Regions from separate parts of the Holdemanella hominis genome, predicted to be linked through region 3. Evidence: predicted binding sites of a transcription regulator. Region 3 holds the regulator's gene; each other region holds the start of a gene.
What was found. The regulator HrcA, encoded in region 3, represses chaperone genes, less so after heat shock. The targets are predictions, from matches to a motif close to TTTTAGCACTNNNNNNNNNNNAGTGCTAAAA.
Positions count from the first base shown of each region.

Region 1: a site for HrcA is predicted at 3,073-3,103, ahead of H8911_RS05695 (DUF6061 family protein). Genes of this name have one in related genera too.
Region 2: a site for HrcA is predicted at 1,866-1,896, ahead of htpG (molecular chaperone HtpG). Genes of this name have one in related genera too.

Region 1 is NZ_JACRWH010000017.1:340-8,502, reverse strand. It holds gene H8911_RS05715 (AAA family ATPase) at 1-774, opposite strand, end outside; gene H8911_RS05710 (hypothetical protein) at 895-1,149, opposite strand; gene H8911_RS05705 (helix-turn-helix domain-containing protein) at 1,305-1,832, shown strand; gene H8911_RS05700 (hypothetical protein) at 2,294-2,773, shown strand; gene H8911_RS05695 (DUF6061 family protein) at 2,822-3,058, opposite strand; partial or broken gene H8911_RS05690 (IS66-like element ISEbi1 family transposase) at 4,183-4,446, opposite strand; gene H8911_RS05685 (hypothetical protein) at 5,304-5,483, shown strand; gene H8911_RS05680 (ATP-binding cassette domain-containing protein) at 5,477-6,349, shown strand; gene H8911_RS05675 (hypothetical protein) at 6,342-7,460, shown strand; gene H8911_RS05670 (hypothetical protein) at 7,471-8,163, shown strand, end outside.
Region 2 is NZ_JACRWH010000041.1:7,019-18,644, reverse strand. It holds gene H8911_RS09080 (helix-turn-helix domain-containing protein) at 329-952, shown strand; gene H8911_RS09075 (ElyC/SanA/YdcF family protein) at 997-1,803, shown strand; gene htpG (molecular chaperone HtpG) at 1,954-3,861, shown strand; gene H8911_RS09065 (tetratricopeptide repeat protein) at 3,929-4,759, shown strand; gene H8911_RS09060 (sensor histidine kinase) at 4,826-5,596, shown strand; gene H8911_RS09055 (response regulator) at 5,636-5,977, shown strand; gene H8911_RS09050 (peptide deformylase) at 6,067-6,477, opposite strand; gene H8911_RS09045 (HAD family hydrolase) at 6,542-7,135, shown strand; gene rlmD (23S rRNA (uracil(1939)-C(5))-methyltransferase RlmD) at 7,125-8,345, shown strand; gene bcp (thioredoxin-dependent thiol peroxidase) at 8,432-8,884, shown strand; gene H8911_RS09030 (EamA family transporter) at 8,951-9,814, shown strand; gene H8911_RS09025 (CatA-like O-acetyltransferase) at 9,823-10,476, shown strand; gene H8911_RS09020 (diphosphate--fructose-6-phosphate 1-phosphotransferase) at 10,565-11,626, shown strand, end outside.
Region 3 is NZ_JACRWH010000013.1:12,293-23,918, forward strand. It holds gene H8911_RS04880 (ABC transporter substrate-binding protein) at 1-107, opposite strand, end outside; gene H8911_RS04885 (response regulator transcription factor) at 107-766, opposite strand; gene H8911_RS04890 (sensor histidine kinase) at 759-2,069, opposite strand; gene H8911_RS04895 (sugar ABC transporter substrate-binding protein) at 2,066-3,046, opposite strand; gene H8911_RS04900 (hypothetical protein) at 3,095-3,421, opposite strand; gene H8911_RS04905 (HAD hydrolase family protein) at 3,414-4,187, opposite strand; gene H8911_RS04910 (hypothetical protein) at 4,187-4,729, opposite strand; gene H8911_RS04915 (PaaI family thioesterase) at 4,808-5,239, shown strand; gene dnaJ (molecular chaperone DnaJ) at 5,255-6,367, opposite strand; gene dnaK (molecular chaperone DnaK) at 6,435-8,240, opposite strand; gene grpE (nucleotide exchange factor GrpE) at 8,254-8,793, opposite strand; gene hrcA (heat-inducible transcriptional repressor HrcA) at 8,774-9,826, opposite strand; gene H8911_RS04940 (Rpn family recombination-promoting nuclease/putative transposase) at 10,174-11,067, opposite strand; gene H8911_RS12665 (hypothetical protein) at 11,460-11,582, shown strand.

The sequences.
Region 1 (8,163 bases), on a different contig from region 3:
AATTTTATATTTTGAAAAATTCGTATTCGTGTCACCGATGCAAAGTATGTTATTCATATTAGCACCAAGCAATTCAAATCTTTCCTTCAAATTTGTGGCATTCGAATTTTCTCTCGTTAAATACAGTGTCTTTAACGGTTCGCGTTCTAAGTCTTGATTTTCGAAAAAACAAGGTTTGCCTGCTGACAAACTAGCAACTAAGCTGACCCAAAATGCAGTCTTACCGACGCCACCATTGCCTCCGATATCTGTTATTTCATATTTGGGTATATACCCTTCAATAAGCCATTCCTGTTCCTTTTTCTCAACTGACGCAATAGTGATTACATCATCCTCGTGCTGGTACTTATTCTGTAATGTCTCCAAATCGTTAGATAGTGTGTATATATTTAATTCATTGGTTTCTTTTAAATTATTCATACTTTTTTGTAGTACTTTTAAACACTCTCTCTGAACATAATTCTTTCGCAATTCATCTAAATACGAATTAAGAGGTACGCGTGAGATATATTCTCCTAACAATTTATTATGTAAATCGACAAGGCCATTGTTTTTAATTTTTCTATTATACACTGCTTTATTCCAACTTCCACCTTCTAATCCGCATTTGATTGCTTCAAATAGTCGTTTGTGTGGTGGGTATGCGAAAAGATTCTTGTCGATGGAATCTTCATATAGTAATTCAGGACAGTAGATGTAGATTGCTAATACGTTCTCTTCAGTGGATCTAGCAGCTGCAGAGATTGGGATTTCTAACTCTAATTCATCACTCATTAATAAAAAAACCTCCTATCATTTTCAAATAGGCGGTATACACATATTGCTATATTATGCTATAATACGCATAGGAAAAGAGTGTATCCGCTTTATTAAGCTCATTGCTGTGTCGCCAAACTAAGCATTGAGCTTTTTTTCTGCTTCTAGAGCAATAATTAAATCATCTCGTGAGATATGTACTTTTTCTAAGAAGTATTTAGTTGGAACACCATAGCTTGGTACATCAACGCCATAATCTTTTTTGTACTCTGTTTTGATTGTTTCCCAGATATTATCCATAGCCTTATGATTGATTGAAAGGATAATACGAGCATTTGACTTACAAATGAATGGTTGTGACGCAAGATATACTTTTTTCTCAGGTTTTGACATATTTTTCCTCCTGTCTTTGTCTACGAATACCGGAATACCGGTACGTCATTACATATACAGAGTACCGCTATTTATATACCATGTCAATATTTTTTAATAATTTGTTTTTCTTTGTCATATTTGTCATATGCTTTTATTTTTTATATAATAAGTACATGAGATGCATTGAAGATGATTTAGAACTACAAGATAGAATGACATATGTGCGTAAGCATTTTGGTTCAAGGTTAAAATATTTGATTAAACTTAGAGGGTATAAAGTTGCTCCGTTTGCAAAAGAATTAGGCTGGAGCAAGGATACATTATATAAATACTTCCGCGGAGAAATTTTTCCCAAAAAAGAATATTTGGATCTTCTCCTTGATAAGCTTAATTTGAATTTAAATGTATTTATGTATGATACATTTTTACTGGACAAAAAATGGATGTACTGGAATAGTGATGATTCTGAGCTGATTGAAGATATTGATTTTAATGTGGTTAATGGTGTGAAGTTTGGAGTTGTTGACGAGTTGGAAGAATTGAACATCATGCTTGATTTCATTCGGCAGAATGCAGCCAGTTTAAAATCAGAGGATTTACATAATATTCTTTATCTCGTAAGAAAGGCAAATGATTACATATTCAAAATATACACAGAAAATACCGATTGGGAACTTCTAGACAGTGGCGATTCAAAATAATATTTATGAAACCAGATGCTTGTTAAGGTGTCTGGTTTTTCTATGTTCTAATAAAACAGAATATGTCTTTTTCTTTACGGATGATAGTGGTAATTTAAAGATAACCAATTTGGATCGTTTAGTTTTCACCAAAAATGGTGAATTTACGATTTGAATTGAGTTATTTTTTTTATTTTTTGTTACACTTTCTTTGAAAGGAGGTGAACCAAATGAAAAAGAAATTACAGAAGGTGATATGTGTTTTAAGTATTAAGTATAATGAAAGACTTTAATATGAAGCCAAATTTTAGTGAACTAGAGCCCTTAAGGTTCTGGTAAAACAACCATTAAAAGCAATAATTATAGGCAGTAATAAATACTAACTAAAATTCGTATAACATGATTTTATAAATTTTACTAAAATTTTAATATTTTAAGTAAATAAAATGATATATAATATACTAAAGGATAAATCGGAATTTATGGAGAAGACAATGATGAATAAAAAGACACAAAAAAAAGGCTTAAAAATTCAGTATAATACAAAAAAAAGTGTGATATATCTGATCATCGCAATTCCCACTATTGTGTTTACTATATGGAATTTGTTTTGTGGAAGCATTCAGATTCGTTGTAATGATCGTGATTTTAACATTGAAGCAAAAGGATGGAATGATTATACAGGGGAGTATTCGCAAATTGACAGCATTTCTTATGAAGTAAATGTATTGCAGAACGATAATGATCACAGAACTAATGGTTTTGGAAACCTGAAGTATGCTATGGGAAACTTCGAAAACGATATCTTCGGAGATTATATCCGCTACACTCATGCCTCCTGCCATTCATATGTTGTCATGAACATAGATGGAAAAATATTAGTTGTAAATGGGGAAAATGACGCAGAGACAAAGGAAATCTATCAGAGAATAAGTGAGAAGGTGTCAAAGGAAAGAAAATAGTTGTCGAAACGCTGAGAAGAAATTATTCTCAGCGTTTTTTGAACATTACTATAATGTCAAGGAATCTTCTGCATCTACCCACATCTGTAAATTCCCATCAAGATACAGTCTAGCATATTCTAGTGGTTCATCAATGGCAAGTGTGTTTAATGCACAATCTGATCCGGGTGTGGTTCTCAAATTCTTTTCTGCTTCCCAGCAGTCAACGCGAAGCATATAGTCTGCACTGGTATAAACATCAATGTTGTTTCGTCCGGGATTATATTCTGCAAATATTGTTCTCATCGTATCTTATCTCCTTATCGTTCAATCAATTATTTGCTGCAAAAATCAGAAGCATTTCAATCAGTTCACCATGTCACTTTTATTTTGTGTTATACTGTTTTATATGTTGGTATATACAAAAAAATTACAATAAAAAAGATAATGGACAACTTCCAGTTTGTCGATGTATAGACAAAACTAGTAACGGGTAAACCTCATCAATTTACCCGCTTTTTTTATGCCTTCTATTTAACTATTGGGAGTGTTTTGGAGGTTTCCGTGAGGATGGTTTGTCCAAGTTGTAAAAAGAGAAGACCTTCATCGAAAGCACCTGCATCTAAGAATATCTGTGATTACATCTCGAACGCCTAAGAACAAAGAGACTTAATGTTTCTTTGTTTTATTGTGCTTTATTGAGCACGAATAAGTAAACGGATTAAAAATTAAAACTTGGCGAATAAAAAAAATAATACGATTTTTACCTTATATAAAGCATTTATTATTTCGCCATGTTGGCGAATAAATAATACATTTGGCGAAGTAATTGGCGAGGTAGTGAATAGGCAAAATATGCATACTTGTGACGATATTTGTGACGACATTTGTGACGATGTTTATGATGTAAATGCTTATTTTTGTTACATTATGCTGCTTTATTTAAAGCATATTTAATATATATTGCGTATTGTTATTATGCATAATTCTCTCCCTCCGTCGACGCCATCTTGTAAATTAAGTCCTTATATAAGGGCTTTTTTTCTGTTTATAGATAGTTTTGAAAACCTTTTTGAAAACCTTTAAAAAAAGTGGTAAAAACAATTGCGAAAATAACAGCTTAAATGCTGTTATGCGGCCAATTATAGTTGATGCTATAAATTATACTAATTCATCAATGATGCGCCTTAAAATGCATTTAAAGTTCGTTAAAATTTAAAATACAAATGATAGATTGTTTGGTGTAACTTATCATTGATGAGTGTATGTTTAGATTATATTAAAAAGTTGTTGAGAGTAATCTGTGCGATTTCAAACTTATCACTAAGGTAAATAATAGTATTGATTATAAAGGCATGTTGATCTCTTTGTACCTTGAAGCGTTGGAAATTTCGGTACGGCTCTCGTACTATTTTTAAATTATTTGCCTTAGAGCTTTGTACGAACTCGCTCCATGTTAGAAATCCGTCTATTATTTCTGGATTTTTGATCAGGTCTTGGTTTGGAAGATATGTAAATATTGTTGTCAAAAATTTATATGGATCCAATCCATTTGTTTTTGCTACTTCAATTATGCTATATGAATTCGCACTAGATTCTGCTCCTAATACGCTTGCCGAGAACAACCAGTTCTTTCTTCCTGTCCTAAATGGTCAAATTACTCTTCCATCTTATGAGTTTGTCGTTGGAACATATTCTAAATTTTATAAAGTGCTTTATATAAAGTATATTAAATTGAATTTATAGGATTTGTGCACCTTAAATGCACCTTTTGGATAGCTTCATCAACAACATTGCTTGGCTTAAATGCTGAGCTTTTTATTTATGCTTGTGCATAGATTATAAAAGAAATTGAGCATAACCTGATAATCCGAAAATCAACAAATAATTTTTTAAGTTTTAGATATCAAAATATCCCTCTTCTACAAGATTTTGTCGACTTATACCGGTTTTATTTACTATTTTTTTTCTTGTGTGTAAGATTTACTTACCATAATATCATGGAGGCAAGAGATATAATGTACAACAGTTTTATTAGTAAATAAGCTATTGTGTCACATTCGGATGAAATCAATGATTTGTTGTTATATGCAATTTTAGATGAATGATTAACTAAGAATACAGATCTAAAAAGGGGGTTGAACATATTAATGAAGGGGATTCTATTTTAATTTATCAGTAGTCAGATACCTGGGATTTTTAGACGATGGAAAAAATTTATTTGCAAAATAAATTGTATCGGAAATTATGTGGTTTTAATAAAAGTAATTAAAAAAAGGATCTTTTGATGATATGAGAAAATATGTTAATGCTGTTTTTCAGAATTTTGTAAAATATCTATTTGATATAAAAACTAATATCGGCATCATAATGTCAACATAAAATTCATCAATATAGATCGTTTTATATTCACCAGTTTGAATCGCATTATTTAGTTTTCAAATGTATCAAGTATGTCTTTCATTTTGTATTTTGAACCTACTGCATCAATGATGCTTTAGCAGAATTAGAAATATTTCAAACATTTGATAAATTAAAAAAACAATTGTGTATGTTTGTAACACATAGATTGTCAAATATTGGTTCATCGGATCAAATTATAGTTTTAAATAAAGACGTAGTTATTGAACAAGGGGTTCATAAAGATTTGATTAAAAGGGATGGTAAATATAAAAAATTATTTGATACACAAGTTAGTCTATATAAAAAGGGAGGCATAGAAGAATGTTAGAAGTGAGAAATTTGTTCAAGGCATTAAATGGAAATGAAATATTAAAAAATATTAATCTTCGATTTGAAACAGGAGTTTATGGATTGTTAGGCGCAAATGGAGCAGGAAAAACAACATTAATTAAATGTTTGTGTAATTTATATGAAATTGATTCGGGGAGTATTTTGTATAACGGAATACAAATTAATCATTTAAAAAATAATTATTTTAATTCTTTAGGATATTTGCCACAAAATTTTGGCTATTATCAAGATTTCACAGCTTATGATTTTTTATCATATATAGGAGTTTTAAAAGGCTTAGAAGGAAAAAAACTTGAACATAGGATAGAATATTTGTTAAAAGAATTAGGATTATACGAGAAAAAGAATATTAGACTTAAACTTTATTCAGGAGGAATGCTAAGACGGGTGGGAATAGCTCAAGCATTGTTAAATGAACCGGAAATCTTAATTTTGGATGAACCTACAGCTGGATTAGATCCTAAGGAAAGAATTCATTTAAAGAATTTACTTAATCAATATGGTGAGAAGCATACAGTAATTATTTCTACTCATATTGTTTCTGATGTTGAGGATATTTCACAAGCCATTATTCTTTTAAAAAAAGGTGAAATCTGTGAACAAGGTGATTTAGATGTCTTATTAAAAAAGATTGAAGGATTTGTTTATGAAGGAACTGTACCTAAAACGCAATTGGATTATTTCATGAATAAGTATAGAGTTAGGAATGTATACGATTTGGGTAATACTATTAGAATAAGGATAATAACCGAAGATAATGTTGAAAAATGTTTTGCGCCTATAGAAGCTACTTTAAATGATTTATACTTATACTATTTTGATGAGGTAAGTGAAGATGACTAGGTTAATTAAAAATGAGTTAAACAGGATATATACATGTAAGATTAACAGAATCTCAGTATTATTATTGATTATGATTTCTGTCATATATGGCTTTTTGACAGTGTTTCAGGATCAGACTATAACTTATTATGAACAAGGAATAATCTATGGCCTTGATGCAATAACCTTTGAAAAAAATTTATCTCATGGTACTGTGGAAATAAATGATGATGAAATAAATAAAATTATTGATAAATTTCAAAAGCAAACAAATAATATTAACAGTACTGATGGCGAAGCATTTAAAACAATGTACAGTAAAGAGATGAGACCATATGAAGAGGTGATTTCGCTTATTGATTTTACTTTAGGTGGAACATATATGGATCAGTATAAAAAAATATTAGAAGTTAAGACTCCAATAAATTTTGTTGAGCTTTGGAAAGATAAAACTAATTGCACCGCTAAAACACAAAGCTTTAAATTTGGATATAGTAAAGGCTATCAAAGATTTTTGAAAAAAAATATGGATTTATTTCTATTTATGTCTATAATGCTTGCAATTTGCTTATCTAAAATGTTTTCTCAAGATAAAGAAGAACGGATGAATGAAATTATAAGTACAACAAAGAATAGGGGTACTAATCATTTTGTAGCAAAAGTTATTGCTGGAATAATTATATCAAGTTTCTATTATTTGTTGGCCCTTATACCATTTTCAATAATAATTTTTTCAATATATGGTTTAGCTGGTTGGGATGTTAATGTACAGTTAGGAATTGCGCCTCTATTTCCGAACTTATTGACATATGGACAATTATTATCTAGAGCAATTTTAATAGGATTATTAGCCTCAGTATTGATGGGACTGTTAATTATGTTTTTTTCGAAAGTGTTTTTATCTAGTAGTGTTTCTGTTATATGTTCTATAATTTTATGTTTTATTCCAAATATAATGATTTCACTATTAAATATTTCATCTTCTTCAATATTACGATATTGTTTCCCTATTACAATGGTTGATGTGTCATCAGTACTTAATTTTGATATGACAAAGCTATTATTTACTCTTTTATTGTTTTTTTTCTTAACTTTTATATTAATTTATGACAAAAAAAGATTAATTCAGTAGGTGATTATAAATGGTGAAAAAATTAATATTTATAGAAATAAAAAAATGTATTAATCCCAAAATAATATTTGCATTTTGTTTTTTTACGATAATCTTTCTTTCAACTTTTTTCTTGTATTCGATTAGTAGTACTGATGTATATGTTAACGAATTTAGTATTAATGCTAAAATTGATGGTATAAGTGCAAAAAGAGATGCGCAAGCAAAAATAGAAAAAAAATTAACTGATAAAGAATTAAGAAATTCATTAAAAGGATTTACTGGTATAACAAATGATAAAAGTAATTTTGATTCAACTGGAAATTTGATGATAAATGATTCAGAATCTATTAAAATGTTTAATAAATATTCTGATTTAGCAAACCTAGTGATTCGAGCATATTCTCCGATGTATTCATTTAATCCTAATATTTTGAATCATTTAGATTTAAATGATATAACTGTTCAAAGCATATTTGTTAATAGAGAAAATAATATTAAAACTATTAACCCAGATTTTAGTGATAAATTAAAAGAGCAAAAATATATCGATTTTGGTTATTCTTTAGGATGGCAAACTCTTTTAAATGATTTACCATATATACAAATATATTCGATGATCATAAGTTTGATAATTGCTGCATTGATTTTCTTTGTAGAAAAAAAATGCAATATGAATATGATTCTTAGAACATTAGCTACGAAAGAAAGCAAAATTAATTTC
Region 2 (11,626 bases), on a different contig from region 3:
TTTCTTAATTATACAATTTATTTTGCAATCGATGAAACCCTGACAATTATTCCGGGGGGGATATTTTAAAATTGGAGATACATTTTATGAGTTTGATAATTATGATGAATTGTGGGATAAATTTATAGTATTTAACAGTACAAAGTAAGCTACGAAAACTTTTAGGTTTATAAGACGAAAAGGTTATATATTTTTTACGGGAGTAATTTATTGTTATTAATGGAAAACAGCGTGCAACTGCAGGTTGACACATTTCCCTACATAGATGGTGGATATGCAACTGGTAATATTGCTAAAATTACTTCATAAAAGAAAGGAGTGTTGTCAAATGAACTTCGCAGATAGAATCTTATATTTAAGAAAATCTAAAGGAATATCGCAAGAGGAACTTGCAGATAAGGTTGGGGTTTCAAGGCAAGCTGTGTCCAAATGGGAAAGTGAGCAGAGCATGCCCGATGTGGAAAAAATAATTATAATGAGTGATTATTTTAATGTTACTACAGATTATATCTTAAAAGGTATTGAAATAGTCGAAAATAAAGAAGAAAAAAGTAAAGAAATTGTAGGAAAAGTGTTCTATATTGCATCTACAGCATTGATTGTAATTGGATTGTTATGTGCAATCGGTGAGTGGTATGAAAAGCAAACAATGTCTTCTATTTATGGATCAATGATTATTCAAGTGGTCGGTGTTTTTGAATATTTTCTTGCAAAAGTAATATCAAAAGAAAATTCATCTTTTTATGTGAAATGGTTAAATACAATTATAATTGCTTTTATACCAATATCTATGATTACGAGTTATATATCTGAGTTAATTTTTAAAGTAGGAGGAGGTATTTCACCTTATCCAATAGGAATATTTCATAGTTTTGTATTTTTGTTGGTCTATCTTATAGTTATAATGGTAAGCTATGCTTACCTAAAGAAGCAAAATAAATTTCTTATTTAAATTCAAGTTTGTCATTGTAGATAGTTTTGAAAGGAAGTTTAGATATGGATTCTAAAGTTGCAGAAAATATAAATATACTCGCAAAGTTTTTGGGAACAAGAGATATTGATGCGTTAAATCAAGAAGAATTATTTAAACGATATGGAATTCATCAGGTAGATGTTATGGTTTTATTTGGTGGAAGTATTCTTGAAGGTGGCGATGTTTTAGCTAGTGGAATTAAAAACTTCGTTGCGAAAAAATATATTATTGTTGGTGGAGCAGGACATACAACAGATACACTACGTCAGGTTGTTCATTTAGAATATCCGGATATTGAGACAACAGATTTATCAGAAGCAGAAATATTTCAAAAGTATATTAAACATGTATATGGATGTAAGGCGGACTATCTAGAAACCAAGTCTACAAATTGTGGGAATAATATAACGTATCTTTTGGATTTATTGAAAGAAAACAATATTTCTTTTAATAGTATCATTCTAAGTCAGGATGCTTCTATGCAAAGGCGTATGGCGGCAGGTTTAAAAAAATATATTAATGATAATGTGACAATCATCAATTATGCTACTTATTGTGCTAAAGTATTGAACCAGAATGATGAATTGGTTTATGAAGAAGATTTACATGGTATGTGGCCAATTAATAGATATGTCAACTTGTTGATGGGAGAAATTCCTAGACTTTCAGATGATGCGAATGGCTATGGTCCGAATGGAAAGAATTATATTGCGCATGTGGATATTCCCGAAAATGTGAAAATAGCTTTTGAAGAATTGAAGATGGTTTTTGGAAGTGAAATAAGAGCGGCCAATCCATTGTATGCTACAAATATGAATAAAAATAGTTAACAGTATTATTTGAAAAGTGGGTAAAGAAGCTAAGAATTCGTTTAGTCGAATTCTTTTTTTGTGTTTAGCACACAGGTGTTGACACTGCTAAAAAGGTGTTGTATAGTATTAGCAGGCAAAATATTAGAGTGCTAATGAAGGAGTGGTATTATGGCTAAGAAAAAACAGTTTAAAGCGGAGTCAAAACGTTTATTGGATTTGATGATCAATTCCATTTATACACACAAGGAAATCTTCTTACGTGAACTTGTATCGAATGCGAGTGATGCGATTGATAAATATTATTATGAAAGTCAAGGTCATGCGGATGCAAGTCAATTTGAGATTCGTATTGAACCAAATAAGGAAGCTCGTACTTTAACAATTTCGGACACTGGTATTGGTATGTCAAAGGAAGAATTAGAGGAAAACTTGGGTACAATTGCGAAGAGTGGTTCTTTGGCTTTTAAAGAGGAAATGAAGAAAAAAGAAGAAAACAACGATGAAGATGTAGATATCATTGGTCAATTTGGTGTTGGATTCTATTCTGCATTTATGGTCGCAAAAGATGTTCGTGTTATTACGAAAAAAGCAGGTAGTGATGAAGCTTATGAATGGGTAAGTGCTGGTGAAGATGGTTATGAAATCACACCTTGTACAAAGGAGACAAATGGTACAACAATCATTTTAACTTTAAAAGAAGATACAGATGAAGAAAAATATTCTCAATATTTAGAGACATATGAGTTAAAAGAATTGATTAAGAAATATTCAGACTATATTCGTTATCCAATCAAGATGAATGTAGAAACTCAGAAGATGAAAGAGGGTACTGAGGAAAGTGAAAAGCCTGAATATGAAACAGTGGTTGAAGATCAGACTTTAAACTCAATGGTTCCTTTATGGAAACGTCAAAAATCGAAGATTACAGATGAAGAATACAATCAATTCTACAAGGATCATTTCTATGATTATCAAGATCCTCAAAAAGTGATTCATTTTAGTGTTGAGGGAAATACTAGCTTTACAGCCTTACTTTATATTCCATCACACTTACCTCAAGGATTCTATTCACAAGACTATAAGAAAGGTCTTCAACTCTATTGTAGAGGCGTATTCATTATGGATCATGCCGAAGAATTATTGCCAGATTCATTGCGTTTTGTGAAAGGTCTAGTGGATTCTCAAGATTTATCTTTAAATATTTCTCGTGAAATGCTTCAACATGATCATCAATTAAAATTGATTGCGGGTCGTATTGAAAAGAAAGTATTGAATGAACTTGGAAATATGCTTGCCAAAGATCGTGAAGCATATGAAAAATTCTTTGAAGAATTTGGTGTAAACTTGAAGTTTGGTGTCTACAACAATTATGGTATGGATAAAGAAAAATTCCAAGATTTATTGTTGTTCTACTCTTCAAGAGAAAAGAAATATGTTACTTTAAGTGAATATGTTTCTCGTATGAAAGAGGATCAAAAAGACATTTACTTTGTATCTGGTAAAGATGTTGAATTGATTGACAAGATGCCAGTTGTTCAAACATTGAAGAATAAAGAATTTGAAGTTCTTTACTTAACAGATGAAGTGGATGAATTTGTAATGCAGACATTGATGAACTACAAAGAAAAGACGTTCAGAAATGCGGCTCAAGGAGATTTAGATTTAGATACTGAGGAAGAAAAGGAAGCTTTAAATAAATCAAAAGAAGAAAATAAAGATTTATTGACATTCATGAAAGAAGCTTTAGGCGATGAGGTTGCTGAAGTGAAATTGTCAAATAAATTAACAGAGGATCCAGTATGCTTAACGGCTGGCGAAGGTATTTCTTTTGAGATGGAAAAGGTTTTCGCAAATATGCCTAACCAAAGTCCAATGCCTATGAAGGCTACGCGTATTTTGGAAATCAATCCAAATCATCCAATCTTTGAAACATTGAAGACTTTATACGCTTCTGATAAAGATAAAGTTAAAGAAGTGACTGAAGTATTATATGATCAGGCTTGTTTAATTGAAGGCTTCGCAATCAAAGATCCAATCGCATATTCAAAGAAGATCTGTGAATTGTTAGTGAAATAATTCTAGGCACAAACTTTCGAGTTTGTGCTTTTTTTCATTCATGATACATTTAATTTAGGTGAAGATTATGAAGTATCAAGAATTAATGAAAGAAGTAGAAGGTGTTGGAAAACTAAAGTTAAGTGAGCAGGAAAACTTTTATCGTGATGTATTAAATGAAAGTTCAAATGATTTAGAAGTTGTAGTTGCGGCCACCTTTTATTTGGGTATGGCTTATTATTATTATTATGAAGGAAATTTTAATAAGGCAAAAGAGATTATTGAACCGATCATTTTGCAGTATCAAAGTATGCCATTTGTAAGAGAACTTATTTCTGCATTCAATTTAATGGGTGTCATGCTCTATTATGATGGGGCAAATGTTTCAAGTCGTTATTATTACGAAAAAGCTTTACAGATTGCGATGGAACATGAGGATGTTGGACATTATTGTTATGAGTATAATAATATTTCAATTACGTACGTAAAGCAGGAAAAGTATGAAGAGGCTTTAGATAGTATTTTAAAAGCCAAAGAATTCATGCCTTGTTGCGTTGAAGATATGGGTGCCTATGTCTATTTGAATTTAGCTTTGATTTACAATAGCCTAAATCAAGTGGATAAGGCTTTAGAAGCATTTAATATGGGTTTAGATGAGCATGATGGCAAACATATTATTTTAGAAGATTATTTGAATTGCGGTATTGAATTATTTAGTAAAGCCGATATGGATTTTGAATTTAATAGATGTGCTGATGAACTTGAAAAACGTATTGAGACTATGTATGCGGTAGAATATATAGATGCTTGTATTGCTTTATTTGATTATTATTTAGAGCAGAAGATGTTTGATCAAGTCAAAGCCATCTTACGATATATGGATTCATATATGGCTAAACATCCGGATGAGATTCGTTAAGGCTTGATGGTTGAATCTTCTCGATATAAATATGGCAAAGTTATTTGCGATTTGGATGTCATAATTTTGGCATTAGAGAAAAAGAATGCATATTATGAGAGGATTTTTGAGGAGGAACAAGTTCGTCGTTGTCATGATACAGAGCGTTATTTTGATATGAATAGAAAGCTTCAACTCGCCTTAGAAAATGAAACAAAAGCCAATCAAGTTAATATGCGTTTCTTGGCAAATATGAGCCATGATATTCGTACACCAATCAATGGGATTATAGGAATGCTTCAAGTGATTCAAAGATGTGGTGATGATAAACAACGCATCAAAGATGCCTATGATAAGATGTGGATATCAAGTACGCACTTGTTGTCTTTGGTAAATGATATTTTAGATATTCGAACATTACAAACGGATTCGGCTGTGTTGGAAAATAAATCGTTTGAATTAAGTCAATTATTAGGTAGGGTTCAAACTATTATTGATCTACAGGTATCGAATTATAAGATTGAATTGTTTATGAAGACTCAAATAGAACATGATCATTTGATGGGTAGTCCTACACATATTGAGAAGGTCTTGTTGAATCTTTTAAGTAATGCGATCAGATACAATAGACCAGGTGGTAAAGTGTATTTGTCTGTTAAAGAAAAAGCGGATTGTTTTGAATTTTTTGTAGAAGATACAGGAATTGGAATGAATGAAGAATTCATACAAAACAAATTGTTCAAACCTTTTGTTCAAAAAAATAAACGTATAGATGGTGCGGGTTTAGGGATGAGTATTGTGCAAGAGTTTGTAAAGAAGATGGATGGCACAATCAAGGTGGAAAGTAAAATTGATTAAGGTACTCAATTTATTGTTCAACTTCCTTTAGAGATTGATTTGAATCCTGTTGAGAATAAATCTTTAAAAAATCAAACAATGTCCATTGAAAATCTATCTATACTTGTCGTGGAAGATAATGAGATCAATATGGAAGTGATAGAGTTTATGCTTCAAAGTGAAGGGGCTATTGTGTATAAGGCTAAAAATGGTAAAGAGGCTGTAGAACAGTTTGATCAAATCAAGGATTTAGATTTGATTCTAATGGATCTTAGGATGCCTATTATGGATGGGTATGAGGCGACTATACAAATTCGAAAAAAAGATAAAAAGATTCCAATCCTTGCGATGAGTGCCAATGCGTATATGCAAGATATACAGAAATGTTACAAGGCGGTATGAATGGGCATATCAGTAAACCTTTATATTTAGAGGATCTAAAAGATCGAATTATTCAAATTATATAAAAAGCCAGGTTTTTCCTGGCTTTATTAAATGATGATACCATTGCAGTGATCAATTTCATGTTGAATGATTTGAGCAACAAAACCAGAATAGGATTGTTTACACTTTTTAAAAGATTCATCTTGGTATTCAACGGTGATATTTTCATAACGAGTTGTATTTCTTTCACCCTCTAGTGATAAACACCCTTCTTTGACTTTGTAAGGTCTAGATTTCTTTGTGATTTTTGGATTATACATCACAATTTGTGCAGGTCCAATCGCAAAGATAATAATATTTTTAGAAACACCAATCATATTGGCTGCCATGCCTACACATTGATTACTATAAGCTTGTAATGTATCTTTTAGATCTTGAGCCACTTGTGTATCCATTTTTGTAGCTGGAACGGATTTTATAGCTAAGAAAGCTTCATCTTTCATTATTGGTTTAATCATAACATACCTCTTTTCTTCAAAAATCATATTTGTTTTAGATGTTTTTTTCAAGTATAATTGGCATATGCTGAAAAATATAGTATTTGATTTAGGAAATGTATTGGTTAAATTTGATTCAAATGAATTGATTTATAGCTTCTTTAATGAAGGACAAGAGGAAGTGAAATCATTCTATTTTGATTCTTTATGGGATGAGTATGATCAAGGACTCTATTCAGTGGAAGAAATGATTGAAAAGGGAGTAAAACAATTTCCTGAGTTAGAGTTAAATATTAAAGAATTGATGTATCATTGGACAGAATTTGTGATTCCATTAAAAGATAATGTTGCGTATATCAAAGATTTAAAACGATTCGGATACAAAGTATATATTCTTTCAAATATTCCAGAAGATGACACAAAGTATTTGAGAAGTTGTGGTGTGTTTGATAATATAGATGGCGGTGTTTTTTCTTATGAATATAAGAAAATTAAACCGGATCCAGAAATATTTCATATATTATTAAAAAAATATGATCTTAAGGCATCTGAATGCTTATTTTTAGATGATCGAAAAGATAATGTAGTTGCAGCAAGTAATTTGGGATTTGAAACAATTGAAGTTAAAGATTCAAGTAAGGTTATTGACTTAATAAAGGAGAAAATTAGTGAAGTGTAAAGTAGAAAAAATATGCGGTGGATGTTCACTTTTAAAACTGAAGCCGAGTATGCAGGCAGATAAAAAGAAAAAAGATGTGGAAGAATTGGTTGAAAAAGCACATTTAAAGGTTCGTGTTGGCGATGTGCATATGGCAAAGAATGATACACATTATCGTAATAAAGTAATTGTTGGTTTTGCGAAAGATAAAGGAAAAGTATATTCAGGTTTATATGCGCCTCATTCGCATCGTGTTGTGAAGACTGAAAATTGTATAATGCAGCCAAAACTTGTCAATGAAATTATCAACAAGATTACAGAACTTGTTGGTTCTATGAAATTAGAATTATATAACGAAAGAACAGGGACTGGTTTATTGCGTCATGTATTGATTCGTTGGGGACATAAGACAGATGAAGTGATGGTTGTATTTGTGACAAGTCAGAAAATTTTTCCTTCAAGAAAAAATATGGTTCGTGTATTAACGAGTGAATTTCCACAAATTAAAACAATTGTACAAAATATCAATCCAAGAAAGACAAGTATTGTTTTGCAGGATGAAGCTATTGTTTTATATGGAAATGGTATGATTCATGATGAGTTATGTGGCTTAGACATTGCGTTTTCACACAATTCGTTCTATCAGATTCATTCTGAACAATGTGAAGTATTGTATGGCTTAGCTAAGAAAATGTTAGATTTAAAGGAAACAGATACAGTACTAGATACATATTGTGGTGTTGGTACAATTGGTTTAACGATGACAGATTCTTGTAAGAAAGTCATGGGTGTAGAAGTGAATCCAGATGCGATTGAAAACGCAAAATACAATGCGAAACAAAATAAAATCAAAAATATTGAATTTGTTGCGATGGATTCAACAGAATTTATGCGCCAGGCAAGAAAATATCACAATCATTATGATGCGATCATTTTAGATCCGCCTCGTGCTGGTACGACAAAAGATTTTATTGAGTGTGCAACCGCTTTAAATCCAAGAAAAATTTTATATATTTCTTGTGATCCAAGAACACAGGTTCGTGATTTAAACCAATTTAGAAAACAAGGTTATGTCACAAATAAATTAGAATTAGTGGATTTATTCCCTTATACAGATCATATTGAAAGTGTTTGCGTATTAGAAAAGAAACAATTCAACCTAAAGCCTACAAAAAAAGCGCAAAGACAAGCTCAATTTAGATCAAGTAAAATGAGTAAGAAAAAACGTTAGGAAGCAAGTATGCTTCCTTTTGTGCATATGGGTATGTTTAAATTGTTTGGAATGCTATAATCTGTTTAACAGAATGGAGAATATATATGTTAGAAATTGGAATTCAAGCACCTGATTTTGAATTGCCTGATCAAGATGGTGTGATACACAAATTGAGTGATTATAAAGGTAAAAAAGTTATCTTATATTTTTATCCAAAGGATAATACGGCGGGTTGCACCAAGCAGGCTTGTGGTTTTTCTGAAAGATATCCACAATTCTTAGAAAAAGGAGCTGTCATTTTAGGGGTAAGTAAAGATACGGTGGCTTCACACAAGAAGTTTCAAGAAAAGTATAGCCTTGCCTTTACATTGTTGGCAGATCCAGAAAGAAAAGTGATTGAAGCTTATGATGTGTGGAAAGAAAAGAAGAATTATGGAAAGGTATCTATGGGTGTGGTTCGTACAACGTACTTAATAGATGAATCTGGAATTATTGTTCGTGCTAATGATAAAGTAAAAGCGGCCAATGATGCTGAAAATATGTTGGAAGTAGTTTAGACACTGCTTCCTTTTTGCATTTGTATTAAGAGATTATGAGGTATAAAATTTCATTTGGGTGATACTATGTGGATTTTATATGCGACAGGCTCTGCCTTTTTTGCGGGCATTACTTCCATACTCGCAAAATGTGGGATTTCAAAAACAGATTCTGATGTGGCAACCGCCATACGTACCATTGTGGTTTTAGTTTTTTCGTGGATTCTTGTTCTTTTAACTGGAACTATATCCGGTATTACGGATATCAGTGGGAAAACTTTGTTGTTTCTAGTTTTGTCTGGAATCGCAACAGGAGCTAGCTGGCTATGTTATTTTAAGGCTTTACAAAATGGGAATGTGAATAAGGTGGTTCCGATTGATAAATCCAGTACAATCTTAACGATTCTATTGGCTTGTATTTTCTTTCATGAAGGATTGTCTTTAGCTAAAATTGGCTGTGTATGCATGATCGGTGTAGGTACAATGTTGATGATTACTCGAAAAGAGGATGTTGAATCTAATTCTTCAGATAAAAGCTGGTTGATGTATGCGATTTTGTCAGCTGTATTTGCGAGTCTTACATCTATTTTAGGTAAGATTGGTATTTCTGGAATTGATTCTAATTTAGGTACGGCCATTCGTACAAGTGTTGTCTTAGTTATGGCCTGGCTAATGGTCTTTGTGAAAAATAAGCAGTCCCAAATAAAAGACGTCGATCGAAAAGAACTCTTGTTTATCATCTTATCTGGTTTTGCAACAGGAGGATCTTGGCTATGTTTCTATCGTGCTTTACAGGATGGACTTGCAAGCATCGTTGTGCCAATTGATAAATTGAGTATACTTGTAACAATTGGTTTTTCTCGTGTTGTATTTCATGAAAAGCTATCAAGGAAGGCATTACTAGGTTTAATTTTGATTACAGTGGGTACTGTAACTATAACGATGATATAGGAGATTTTATGTGTAGATATAAGAAGATTGATTTAGAAAATTGGTGTCGTAAAGAGCATTATTTGTATTATACAAACAGTTTAAATGTTGAAGTGAATATGACGGCCAATATTGATGTGAGTGAGTTATTAAGTTTTTGTCATACAAATGGATATAAATTTTATCCAACGTTGATTTATTGTGTGACTAAAGTGTTAAATCGAATTGAGAACTTTAAAATGTTTAAAGATAAAAATGGAGATTTATGTGTGTGGGATTCTTTAGTTCCAAATTATACGATTTTCCATGAAGAAGATCATACATTTTCGGATTGTTGGACGGATTTTACAGACGATTTTGGTTCTTTCTACAAGAATATTACTTCTGATATGGAATTAGGTAAAACCAAAAGAGGCATTAAGGTAAAATCGGGCCAACCTGCAAACTTTTATTGTGTATCATGTACACCATGGACTACATTTACTGCGGTTTCAAGTCGTATGGTCAATGGGGGTGCTGCCTTCTTTCCAATCATCACTGCTGGAAAATATGATGATAATTATCAAATGCCTGTAAATATCACAATTGCGCATGCCGTAGCGGATGGGTATCATATTGGCTTGTTTTTTGAATATCTACAAAAAGAAATTAGTAAGGAATATTTAAATTCAAACCTTGAATAAAGGCCTTGGATGGGGTGCTCTATTTACTTTTTGGGCAAAGTGTTATAAAATTTTTAGTGTAGGTATAAATTGAAAAGGAGATATAAAAATGAATCAATCACCACTTCAAAAAGCTAGATACCAATACAGTCCAAAATTGCCTGGAATGTTAAGAAATGGTATTTCAGAAATCTGTGTTAAGGAAGGAAATGCAACTCAAAGTGTTGCAGACCAAGAAAAAATCGCGGCTTTATTCCCTAACACTTACGGAGAAAAAGAAATTACATTCGAAAAAGGAGAAAATACTTCTGCAGCTAAAAAACAAGTTGTAGGTGTAATCTTATCTGGTGGACAAGCACCTGGTGGACACAATGTTATTTGTGGTCTATACGATGCATTAAAAGCTACTAGTAAAGAAAACGTTCTTTACGGATTTAAAAATGGTCCTATTGGATTATTAGAAGACAACTATGTTGAATTCGACGATGCTTATATCGATGCATACAGAAATACGGGTGGATTTGATATTATCGGATCTGGACGTACAAAATTAGAAACTGAAGAACAATTCGCAGTTGCTGCAAAAGTTTGTGAAAAACACGGAATCACTGCTATCGTAATTATCGGTGGTGATGACTCAAATACAAACGCTGCTGTATTAGCTGAATATTTTGCTGCTCACAATACAGGTGTTCAAGTTATCGGTTGTCCAAAAACTATCGATGGTGACTTGAAAAACGAAGACATCGAATGTTCATTTGGATTCGATACTGCAACTAAAACATATAGTGAATTAATCGGAAACATCGAACGTGATGCAAACTCTGCTAAAAAATATTGGCACTTTGTAAAAGTTATGGGACGTAGTGCAAGTCACGTAGCTTTGGAATGTGCTTTAGAAACTCAACCAAACATTTGCTTAATTTCAGAAGAAGTTGCTGCTAAAAAACAATCTTTATCTGAAATCGCTGACTATATTGCAGATGCAGTTGAAAAACGTTCTGCAAATGGGAACAACTTCGGTGTTGCAATTATCCCTGAAGGTGTAGTTGAATTTGTTCCAGAATTTAAAGCATTGATTGCTGAAATTAACGAATTATTAGCTGGAAACAAAACAGAAGAATTTAATGCATTAGGTAGCTGGGAAGAAAAATATGCATTCATTGAAAAA
Region 3 (11,626 bases):
AATACGCCAATCGTTAAAACAACGGGTTTTTGCGTATAATAAAATATCCCTACCAAACAACACACTAACATGGCTATCAAAAAAGTTCTTAATCTTTTTTTCACCATTATTTATTTCCCCTAGATAAATACCAAATAGCCAATTGTGTACGATCTCTTAAATCTAATTTATCCAAAATCACACTTAAATAGTTACGAATGGTCCCTTCACTAAAGCCTAATTTTTGCGCAATTTCCTTATTTGAATAACCATGACCAATTTGGGCAATGATCTTACATTCTGTATCACTCAAATCGATATGTTCATCTTCTCCATGTTCAAAATTAAATTCCTCATTCGAATTTGCCATCTGAGAAAAGAATTGTGTCACTTTGCCCGCCACATTCGGGTTGAAACAGGCTCCCCCAGCTAGAACATTATGAATAGCCGAACTCAACTCTTCTAAAGAACATCCCTTCAAAAGATATCCACTCGCTCCATATTTTAATGCATCATAAATATACTCATCATCATCAAAAGTCGTTAATATTATGACCTTTATATTTGGATACTTCTTTTTTACCAAACGAGTACACTCTACGCCACTCATACTTGGCATACGCACATCCATCAAGATAATGTCTATACTTTCTGTTTCCAATACATCCAATACTTCTTGTCCACTACCCACTACTTTTACTACTTCAAAACTCGGATCTGAATTTAAGATGATCTTTAAGCTTTCTCGAATGAGCTGCTGATCATCCGCAATCATGATTTTAACCATTATTCTCTCCTCTTCTCATTGGTATTTCTACAATTAATTCAAAACCTTTTACCCCATAATAACGTATTCTTCCCTGAAGTAAGTCAATACGTTCTGTCAAATGATGAATGCCAAATCCTGGTTTGACATCCTTACAACCCTGACCATTATCTTCTATAATTATAATCAAATTATTATCTGCCTGTGCAATCGAAACATAAATTTTTGTCGCATGCCCATGTCTGACTGAATTGGTCATTCCTTCTTGAACAACACGATACACAACTTCTTCTTCGTCCGCATTCAAATTCACCAAAGGCAAATGGCACAAATAAAGAATGGTCACATCGGTCAATTTCTGATAATCCACGATCATCATATCCAATGCTTCTTTTAAAGAATACCGCTCTAATGCATCTGGCTTCAACTTATCCACCGAACGTCTGACATCGGTTAAACCACGTTTTGCGCTCTCTTCCAAAATACCCAATTGTGCTTTTGTGACATTGACATCCTTATCAATCATCACTCGACACGCTTCAAGACCAACACTTAATCCCGTTAAAGTATGCCCTAATGTATCATGAATTTCACGAGCAAGACGGTTTCTTTCTTTGGTTTCACCCATTTTTTCTCGCAAATTCGCATAGCCTTTTAATTGATTATTTAAACGTTTTAATTCGACATTCAAAGCCGCAAATTTCTGCGTTTCATCCATTTGTTTCTGTAAATACAAGAATATATAAGCTATAAACAGCACAATATTTAAATTGCTTAAAGTCACTTCAATCCCCAGTAACAAGCCTTGTGTCTTTGAATTATACACCGACAAATATTCCTGGAATGAAATCATAGGAATATAGTTGGATAAATATCCATAGTTGGATAGCATATAAGCTAAAAAGACGAGTATGATGCAAATTGAACGATCAACTGGTTTATCCACATAGAGTAAGCTGTCCGCAATAATCAAAAATAAAATACACGTTGCACTAAACGATATATTCTTCATGATCAATAGGTTCAATCCAAGTTCAATTAAAATTGGAATGATTTGATGACGACTAAAGAATCGAATTTTTTTACGTATGCTCACGAAACAAAACAATCCAATAAAACCAAATACCGCTATATAGAAGGATCGAATGGGAACATTAGAAAGTGTGGAAATATTCTTAATAAAATCTGAGGCATAGCCACTTTGTGTCACATGCACCAACGTATAATACATCACAATAGCGATGTACCAAATGGTAAAAAAACTAAAGAGCCACATACAGACGTAGACAATCCATACATTGTATTTTTTTATATCTTGTATCATTGCCAGCCCTCCGTAGAATAATCATGAACATTGTTTTTTGTGATGATTTGCACAGGATTCACTTCATTTTTATTCTTGATTTTTTCTTGCGAAAACATCTTATAAATGACTTCTCCCGTCTTCTTTCCAAACGTCTTTGGCGATTGTGCCACAGTAGCAGCCATTTTACCTTCTGACACCATTTCTTTTGCCTCAGGCGTTCCATCTATGCCATACACATACTTGCCTTCCAACATATTGTTCGATGAAAGTGCGGCCATAGCGCCCATTGCACTTGGATCATTTAAACACATCACTACATCAAATTCGATTCCTTCCTCAATAAAAGACTCCATTTTTGGCATGGCCTCCTCTAATTGTCCCTCACATTCCATTCTCTGAACCACTTTATAATTTGAGTTGGACTGAATCGTATCCTCAAATCCCTTAATTCGTAAATAACCAGATTGAGTTGTCGAATGTTGAAGCAAGACAATATTGGCATGATCCAACTTACTCATCATATCTTTAGCGCATTGTACGCCCGCATCATAATTATCACTGACAATACTATAGGTCACATATTTATTATGCTTAACTTCCGTATCCACCACAATCACAGGAATACGTTTCTTATAGGCTAGCTTTAAAGAATCTTTTAATCCATCATAATCCACTGGCGTAACCACTAAGGCATCCACTTGTTGATCCATTAAGTATTGGATTTGTTCCTTCTGCTTCTTTAAACTCATAGCTGGATCTAAAGTAATCAGCTGATCCCCGTGTTCTTTGACTACTTTTGAAATTTCCTCATTGACCACCGAATAGAACGTATTGTTGTAGGTCATATATGTTGCACCAATTTTACGTGGCTTATTCGAATTGTATATCATATTCGCTTGTGTAATCGTATTGATTAAGTAGTTACTTCCTACCGCAAAAGCTAGACAAATCGTTAAACAGAAAATGATATACACAAACGATTTTGGCTTCTCCATTCAAATCTCCTTTCCTTACAGAAAATGTCGCATTGCTGCGACACTCTTTTATAATACTTTTTGTAGAACATAAACAAGGATTGCAATGACAATAGGCACAATAAAAATCATTGAGTATCCACGTACAAACTTTGTTTCTAAAGCTTTAAATCCTAAATCATCATAATAAAATCTTTCATCATTGGTTTTACCAACAACACCCTCTTCCATTAGATTCGAAATTGTATAACTAATTGTTGAAGTGGCATAAGGCAAATTTTTAAATACACTTACATCTACTGCACTCTTTTCATCCACTGCCCCTCTTTTTTTCAATGTATCCATTACCATTGAGGCAGCCGTTGCCTTCGCCCCTCTTTTTCTTTTTCTAGACATTTTCTTTCCTGCTTTCTATATTCATGGCTTCTGCCACACTCTTTACACACACACCATATGCCTTCAAACTCTCAGGTGCATGTTCCATAACATATGTGTCATTTAGCTTTTCCAATACACACAAATCATTTTCTCCATCTCCAATAAAAATTGCATCTTCGACAGGTAAATGACAAAAGGCTTCCCATTTATTTGTGCCTTTTCTTGTGATCTCAATATAATCTTTTGAAGTAGCCATCACTTCATAATTTTTAAATAATCCTCTAAATTGATTTAATATTAAATCCAAATCTTTTTCAACATACACACTCAATTTGGCTAAGCCAAATTGTCGTGTATTTAAATATTCCATTAAATCCACGTCTGAAAACAAGCCTAAACTCGGTTGTTTCTTTTTAAAAACATGAAGTCTTTCTTTTCCATAACATGAAATTGGATAATAGCGATTGCCCGCTTCGTCTGTATAAAACAAATCCAAATTATATGCCAAAATCGCTTTACACATTTGTATACCTTCACTTAAATCAATCAAAGAAGAATATACATTCTTATCTTTATAATAGGCATTAGCTCCATTATCTGTGATCATATATTCACAGGACAATTGATACTTCGAGACAAGTGCCACACAAAAGGCACGATCTCTTCCTGTCACAAAGCCAAACGCATGTTTTTGTGTCCATTGATGAATGCATTCCACATCTTCATCTGTGACATTTCCGTTTGAATCCATTAAAGTCCCGTCTAAATCCGAAAGAAACAACATTATTTTCGGCGTTCTTTCTTAGCTTTTTTAAATGATTTTTGTTTTTCCTGTAATGCTTCACCAATCTTTTTTGTGACTACGATCTTATCACGGTTGCTCATTAACACATTGCAGTTGCGTGCCACAATACCATTTTTAAATTCAAAATTTGCAAGCATACGATAACGATAATATGTATCTTGAAAGAAGAACCCTTCTTCTGTGAAATAAATACGACGGTGTGTATATGAATCAATGGCTAGCCCTAAAAATACAAGTCCAATACATCCATATGCTAAATAGTAATAATACGTTTGTCCATTGGAAGCTAATTTTGGTGCCATAAACATCAAAACAAATGCCAAAACAGCCATCGCAACCATGACCCATATCCAATAACCGCCATCGACCATTGTTTCGTAGTGTTTATGTGAGTTTTTAAAGTTTTCAAATTCCTTTTTGTAGGCAAGTCCACCTTTTAAGCTTTGATAAAATATGAATGCCATGTATCCAACTAATACAACGCCCACAACGATTTTAAAAAATATATTATTTGAATCCATAATCCGTCTCCTTTTTAAGTACATTAAGCATTATAACATCATTTCATGCTATAATAAAAGCATTGTTGGAGGTTGTTTATGGAAGAAAATATGCAGGCTTTAATGGATCGTCTAAATAGTTCGAGTCAATTTCTGCAAAGCAATGACATGCGTGTAACAGAAGTTCGCCATGGTTTTGCGAAGGTAGAAATGATTATTGATGAACAAATTTTAAATATACATGGCTTTGTCCATGGTGGAGCCCTTTTCTCTTTGGCTGACACAGTCGCTGGAGCAGCAAGCTTTGCGACAGGAAGAGACAGCGTTACACTTACGGGTACAATTAATTATATTAAGCCAGGTCGTGGTGGCAAATTGATTGGGATTGCCCAAGAAATCTCAAGTGGAAGAACAACTGGAGTATATGAGGTATTTATCTTCAATGATGAAAATGTACTTCTTTCTCGTGCCACATTCACAATGTTCTTCTTAGATTCTGACAAGATGAAAAAAAAGAAAGAGCAGAAATAAAACTGCTCTTTTCGTTTATTTAAATGCTCTTTTAAATCTTTCAAAAGGAGATTCAGATTGTCCTGATTTTAATTCTTCATATAGCTCTCTTTCTCTGCGAGATACTTTACGTGGAATTTCAACCTGTACTTCTACAAATTCATCCCCTTGTCCTGAACGAGATTTTACACCTTTTCCTTTTAGACGGAACTTAGTGTTTGGCTGTGTTCCTTCAGGAATTTTCAATTCAACATCGCCATATACTGTTGGTACTTGAATCGTACATCCAATTGTCGCATCAATTGAACTGATTGGAACTTTAATGAAGATATTGTTGTCTTCGCGTTTGAAAGTTGGATGTGGCGTAACCATAATTTCGATGTATAAATCGCCATTAGGCCCTCCATTTGTTCCTCTTTCACCTTTTCCAGGAATACGAATCTGTTGACCCGATTGAATACCTGCTGGAATCTTAATATCTAGTTTTACACGACGGTGCTCATATCCGTTTCCATGACAATGGGAGCATGCACGTGTAACTTTCTTACCTGTACCATGACAATCTGGACATACGCTTTGTTGCTGAATCACACCGAATGGTGTTCTTTGTTGAGACATAACATATCCAGAACCATGGCATGTAGGACATGTCTGCACATCACTTGGGCTTTCAGCTCCAGATCCGTTACAGTGTTTACATGTTTCATCCACATCCAATGAAATCGTTTCTGTTTTACCAAAAATTGAATCCATGAAATCAATGCGCATCTGCATGTAACGGTCTTGTCCTTGTCGAGGCTGATTACTTGAACGGCGAGATCCTCCACCGCCAAATCCTCCACCAAAGAACGAACCGAAGATGTCTCCTAAATCGCCAAAATCTGTGAATCCTCCAGAGAATCCACCACCTTGTCCAAAGGCTCCATCCATACCTGCATGACCAAATTGATCATATGTTGCACGTTTTTTCTCATCGCTTAATACTTCATAAGCTTCATTGATTTCCTTGAACTTATCTTCAGCTCCAGGTTCATGATTTCGATCGGGGTGATATTTCATGGCCAATTTTCGATAGGCCTTTTTAATTTCATCTGGTGTAGCACTTTTGCTGACGCCAAGCACTTCATAATAGTCACGTTTTTCTGCCATGTGAATCCCTCCATACGATACGAAGAAGTTCTAGCGTGGCTAGAACTTCAAATGTTGCTTATTTATTTTACTTCTCAGTGAATTCACCGTCAACTACATCATCACCTGAGTGAGTTTGTGTTGATTGTGAAGCTGCATCACCATTTGGCTGGTTATACATTGCTTGTCCTGCCTGCATTGCTGCTTTTTCAAGCATGTCTAATTTAGCCTTAACTTCTTCCATGTTATTTTCATCTAAAGATTTTTGTAGATCATCACGCAATTTCTTAGTTTCTTCAGCTTGTTTTGGATCAATCTTATCTTTATTGTCTTCTAACATTCCATCGATTTGTGCAATGAAGCCTTCAGCTTTGTTACGTAAATCAATTTCTTCCTTACGTTTTTCATCTTCAGCCTTGTTATCTTCAGCTTCACGAACCATACGATCGATTTCTTCATCACTCAATCCACTAGAGTTTTGAATTGTGATGTGTTGTTCTTTACCAGTACCCTTATCTGTAGCACTTACGTGTACGATACCGTTGGCATCAATATCAAATTTAACTTCAATTTGAGGAACTCCACGACGAGCTGGTGCAATTCCGTTTAATTGGAAGTTTCCTAATTCTTTATTGTCGTTAGCCATTGGACGTTCACCTTGTAATACACGGATATCTACAGCTGGTTGGTTATCAGCGGCTGTTGAGAAAATCTGTGATTTACTTGTTGGGATTGTAGTGTTACGAGGGATCAACACTGTCATAACTCCACCCATAGTTTCGATACCTAATGATAATGGTGTAACATCTAGTAATAACACATCATTTACATCACCTGAGATAACTCCACCTTGGATTGCAGCACCCATAGCTACAGCTTCATCTGGGTTTACTGAGTGGTTAGGATCTTTTCCTAATGCTTTACGTACTGCTTCTTGAACCGCTGGAATACGAGTAGATCCACCAACTAATAATACTTCGTCGATATCAGATTTAGACAATTTTGCATCTCTTAATGCATTTTCAATTGGAATCAATGTACGTTCTACTAAATGTTTAGTCATATCATCAAATTTAGCACGAGTTAATGTTGTATCAAAGTGCAATGGACCCGCAGGACCTGCTGAGATAAATGGTAAGCTGATTTGTGTCTGCATTACACCACTTAAATCTTTTTTCGCTTTTTCAGCAGCTTCTTTTAAACGTTGCATAGCCATTGGATCTTGCGACAAGTCAATTGCGTTATCTTTCTTGAATGTATCAACCATCCAGTTTACTAATACGTTATCGAAGTCATCTCCACCTAAGTGAGTATCTCCGTTTGTTGATAATACTTCGAATGTTCCATCAGCTAAATCAAGGATACTAACATCGAAAGTACCTCCACCTAAGTCATAGATCAATACTTTTTCTTCTTTATCTGTTTTATCAATACCATAAGCCAATGCTGCAGCTGTTGGTTCGTTGATAATACGTTCTACTTCTAATCCAGCAATTTTACCAGCATCTTTAGTTGCTTGACGCTGAGCATCGTTGAAGTATGCAGGAACTGTGATAACAGCCTTTGTTACTTTTTCTCCTAAGTAATCTTCTGCATATGATTTCAAGTATTGAAGGATCATTGCACTAATTTCTTGTGGTGTATATGATTTTCCCTCAGCCTCTACTTTTTCATTCGTTCCCATCAAACGCTTAATTGAACTAATTGTGTTTTTATTTGTGACTGCCTGACGTTTTGCAGCATCACCAATAATACGTTCTCCATCTTTGAACGCAACAACACTTGGTGTTGTACGATTTCCTTCTGGGTTAGGAATTACTTTACAATCTTTACCTTCCATAACCGCAACACAGCTATTTGTTGTACCTAAGTCAATACCAATAATTTTACTCATGATAATTACCTCCCTATTCGCTCACTTTTACTAATGCTGGTCGTAAAATACGATCCTTCAACATATATCCTTTTTGTAATACTTCAATAACCATTCCACTTTCAACGCCTTCTTTTTTCTCTTGCATTAAAGCCTGCATTGTATTGTGGTCGAATGGTTTATCGGCTGCATCTATTTCCTGTACGCCTTCTTTTTCCAGCACACCTTTCAATTGTTTATGAATCATCTCAAAACCTTTGACATAATTCTTAATTGTCTCATCCTCGGTTTGTACTTTCAAAGCCATTTCCATTGAATCAAGAATTGGCAAGATTTCCGTTGCTGGCTGTTGGAAGCGATATTTTCGAGTTGCATCTGCATCTTTCTGTAGACGTTTTTTCATGTTTTCTGTATCTGCATAAGCACGTGCTACATCATTTTTTGCCTTGTCCAGTTCTGCCTTCAAACCTTCAATAATTTCGTCTGAACTTGGTTCTTTTTTTTCTTCAGCTGCCCCTTCAACAACTTCTTCTTTTGTTTCTTCTTTTACTTCTTTAGTTTCTTCTTTGCTCATCGTTGGCACCTCCCTTATCTTTGTCTGTCCCAAAGACGTCTTCGATGACATTTGACATATAATTCATCAAGGCCACGACCTTGGAATATTGCATTCGATTTGGACCAACAACCATTAATTGTCCTTCCTCATCGCTGTTATAATGGAATTTTGTCGTTAATACTGAACAATCTCCGATTTGTAACAACTCGTTTCTTTCCCCAATCTGGATTGCTACATTTCCCTCTTGATCCGTCCATTGATGGAATAAACTTCCATTTTCCAAAATACGCATCATTTGTTTCAACTTGTTGATGTCACTGAACTCTGGCTGATACAACATATTACTTCGTCCAGAAACCGCAACTTTCTCTGTCGCAAATCGCATAAAGGCTGAAACGAACGCTTCAAACAAAACTTCATGTCGAACAAGTTTTGCTGCCATCATCGGTTCAATTTCTTTCATTTTTCCAACAACATCTTCAATAGGCGTTCCCACTAATTGGTCATTTAATAAATCTGTACAATTTTGAATATCCTGCATGGACACATCTGTACCAAATTGGAACACTTTATTTTCTGTATGTCCTTGATCTGTGACAATGATCGCAACAGCACTTTGATTGTTGATTGGAATCAACTGTACATGCTGTAAAGTCTGATGCCTGCTATCAGGTCCTAGAACAACACTGGTCAAATTTGTCATGTGTGACAAAATATCACAGCTCTTTTGAACAACTTCTTCTAACGAATAATGTCTTTCACTAAAGACTTGCTGTAAAGCATTCTTTGTAGAAGCATCCAAATCCGCTTCCATAAGATGTTCAACATAGTACCTGTAGCCTTTTTGACTCGGAATTCGACCACTCGAAGTATGTGTCTTCTCTAACAGCCCTAACTTCTCAAGTGTCGCCATCTCATTACGGATGGTTGCAGATGAAACCGGGAAATCTAGAAGTTCCATTAAAGTCTTTGAACCAACTGGTTCTGCACAACGAGTAAACTCTTCAACTATTGTTTTAAAGATTATCTTTTGACGTTGTGTGATTTCCATTGTGAAGACCTCCTTCTAGCACTCATTTTCCTTGTCTGCTATTAGTATATCACAATTTTTAGCACCGTCAACAATTGAGTGCTAAATTTCAACTAAAAAAATAAGGATACAAATATTCGTACCCTTAACTAAACATAAATCAAAAATTCTTTAATCGATTCTTCACTCACTGAGAAGATGGATGCGATAGCTTTAACAGTGAAGCCTTTGTCCAGTATAGCTTGATACACTTCAAATTGATTTATTGCAATACCTTTGTTGATTCTTCAAACATTTCATCTAATGCTCTACACACTTTTACATCTCCTCACTTTGTAAAGAATGGATGTGATCACACATCCATTCAATCAAATACTTCTTTTTAGTTCTCTTAACGCATCTAAGTCTAATCCAACAATCTCAGAGATTTCTTCAAGTGTTTGATTATTTCTTACAAGCATTTTAATCGCTATTTTGATTTGGGTATTTTTTTCACCACGCTCAATGCCTTGTTCAATGCCTCGTTCAATGCCTTGCTTGATACCCATCTGGATTCCTCTGTTTGTTGATTCTTCAAACATTTCATCTAATGCTCTACACACTTTTACATCTCCCTTCTCGCTTTTGTTGTAGATACTCAATAACTCTTTGTTCTTTGTCACTACATACGCAAAATACAATGCATCACGATTAAACTCTCGATCTAGATCTTCTTTTAAAACCTGTTTTCTATAGATCATACGCAATAGATCAAAAAAGTCCTGTGTTGCCTTTTCACCTGTATTATACTTGTGATTTGTGTTTAGCTCAATCAGATTCAGTTTAAACTCATTGAACATGTCTTCAAATCCAGGATGAATAATTTCTAGTTCACTCAATCTTTTAGCAGCATTCCACTTGGATTCACCCACATATAAGACGACTGTTAAAATCATGGGAAGTCTTGTATGCATAGGTACATGTTGCTTAAAGTTTTGGCGAATATAACGCATACGAGCAACGCTTTCATATTCCATGACTCTTGCGACCATGGATTGATCGATATAGCTTTGGCTTTCAATCACGAACAAATCCAAATAAGTACCACCCTCATACCGCTTGATGATATCCACATGCTTACTAGAAACATTCATGACAAGTTCACTGTTTTCATCCTTAAGATATTCAGGCTTCAACACTGGTTGTCCATAAAATAAAAGTGCATTGAAGATCGAGACAAAGTTTTTGGGTTGTCCTAAAAACTTCTTAGACTCAATATCCATCGAATTCAAGATGACTCCTCCTTTCTTCTCTCTCTAATACGAAAAAAAGAAGGAAATTTTAGAAAAGATGTATATTTTGATAATTTCACATAATTCATTTTGATTTCACAATATTTACCAAAGTTATACTAAAATTATGACAACATGGGATGATATTCTATAAGTGCCTTAAAGATAAGGCAATGAATATAGAAATAAACCAATATTCATATCTCTCTCCTAAAAAAATAATAATAAACAAAAAGAAACCATTCTAGACGCCAACACTAGAATGGTTTTCTTATTTTAGGCATACGTATTACAAAATTCATCAACCAGACAATCATCTATCTTTTTCACCTCATTCATTTCCTTATGTGATAAAATTAAAACATAAGGAAGAAGGCGCTTCTATGTGGAATCGACAACAAGTTAAAGAACAAGCCAAACTCATTATAAAACGCAACTATTGGAAAATGTTTGTGGTTACGCTGATTGCATCAACATTGACAGGTGAAAAAAACAACGATTATTGAAAGAATACAAGACTTTGCATCAAGCAATCTTTCTTATGAAACCC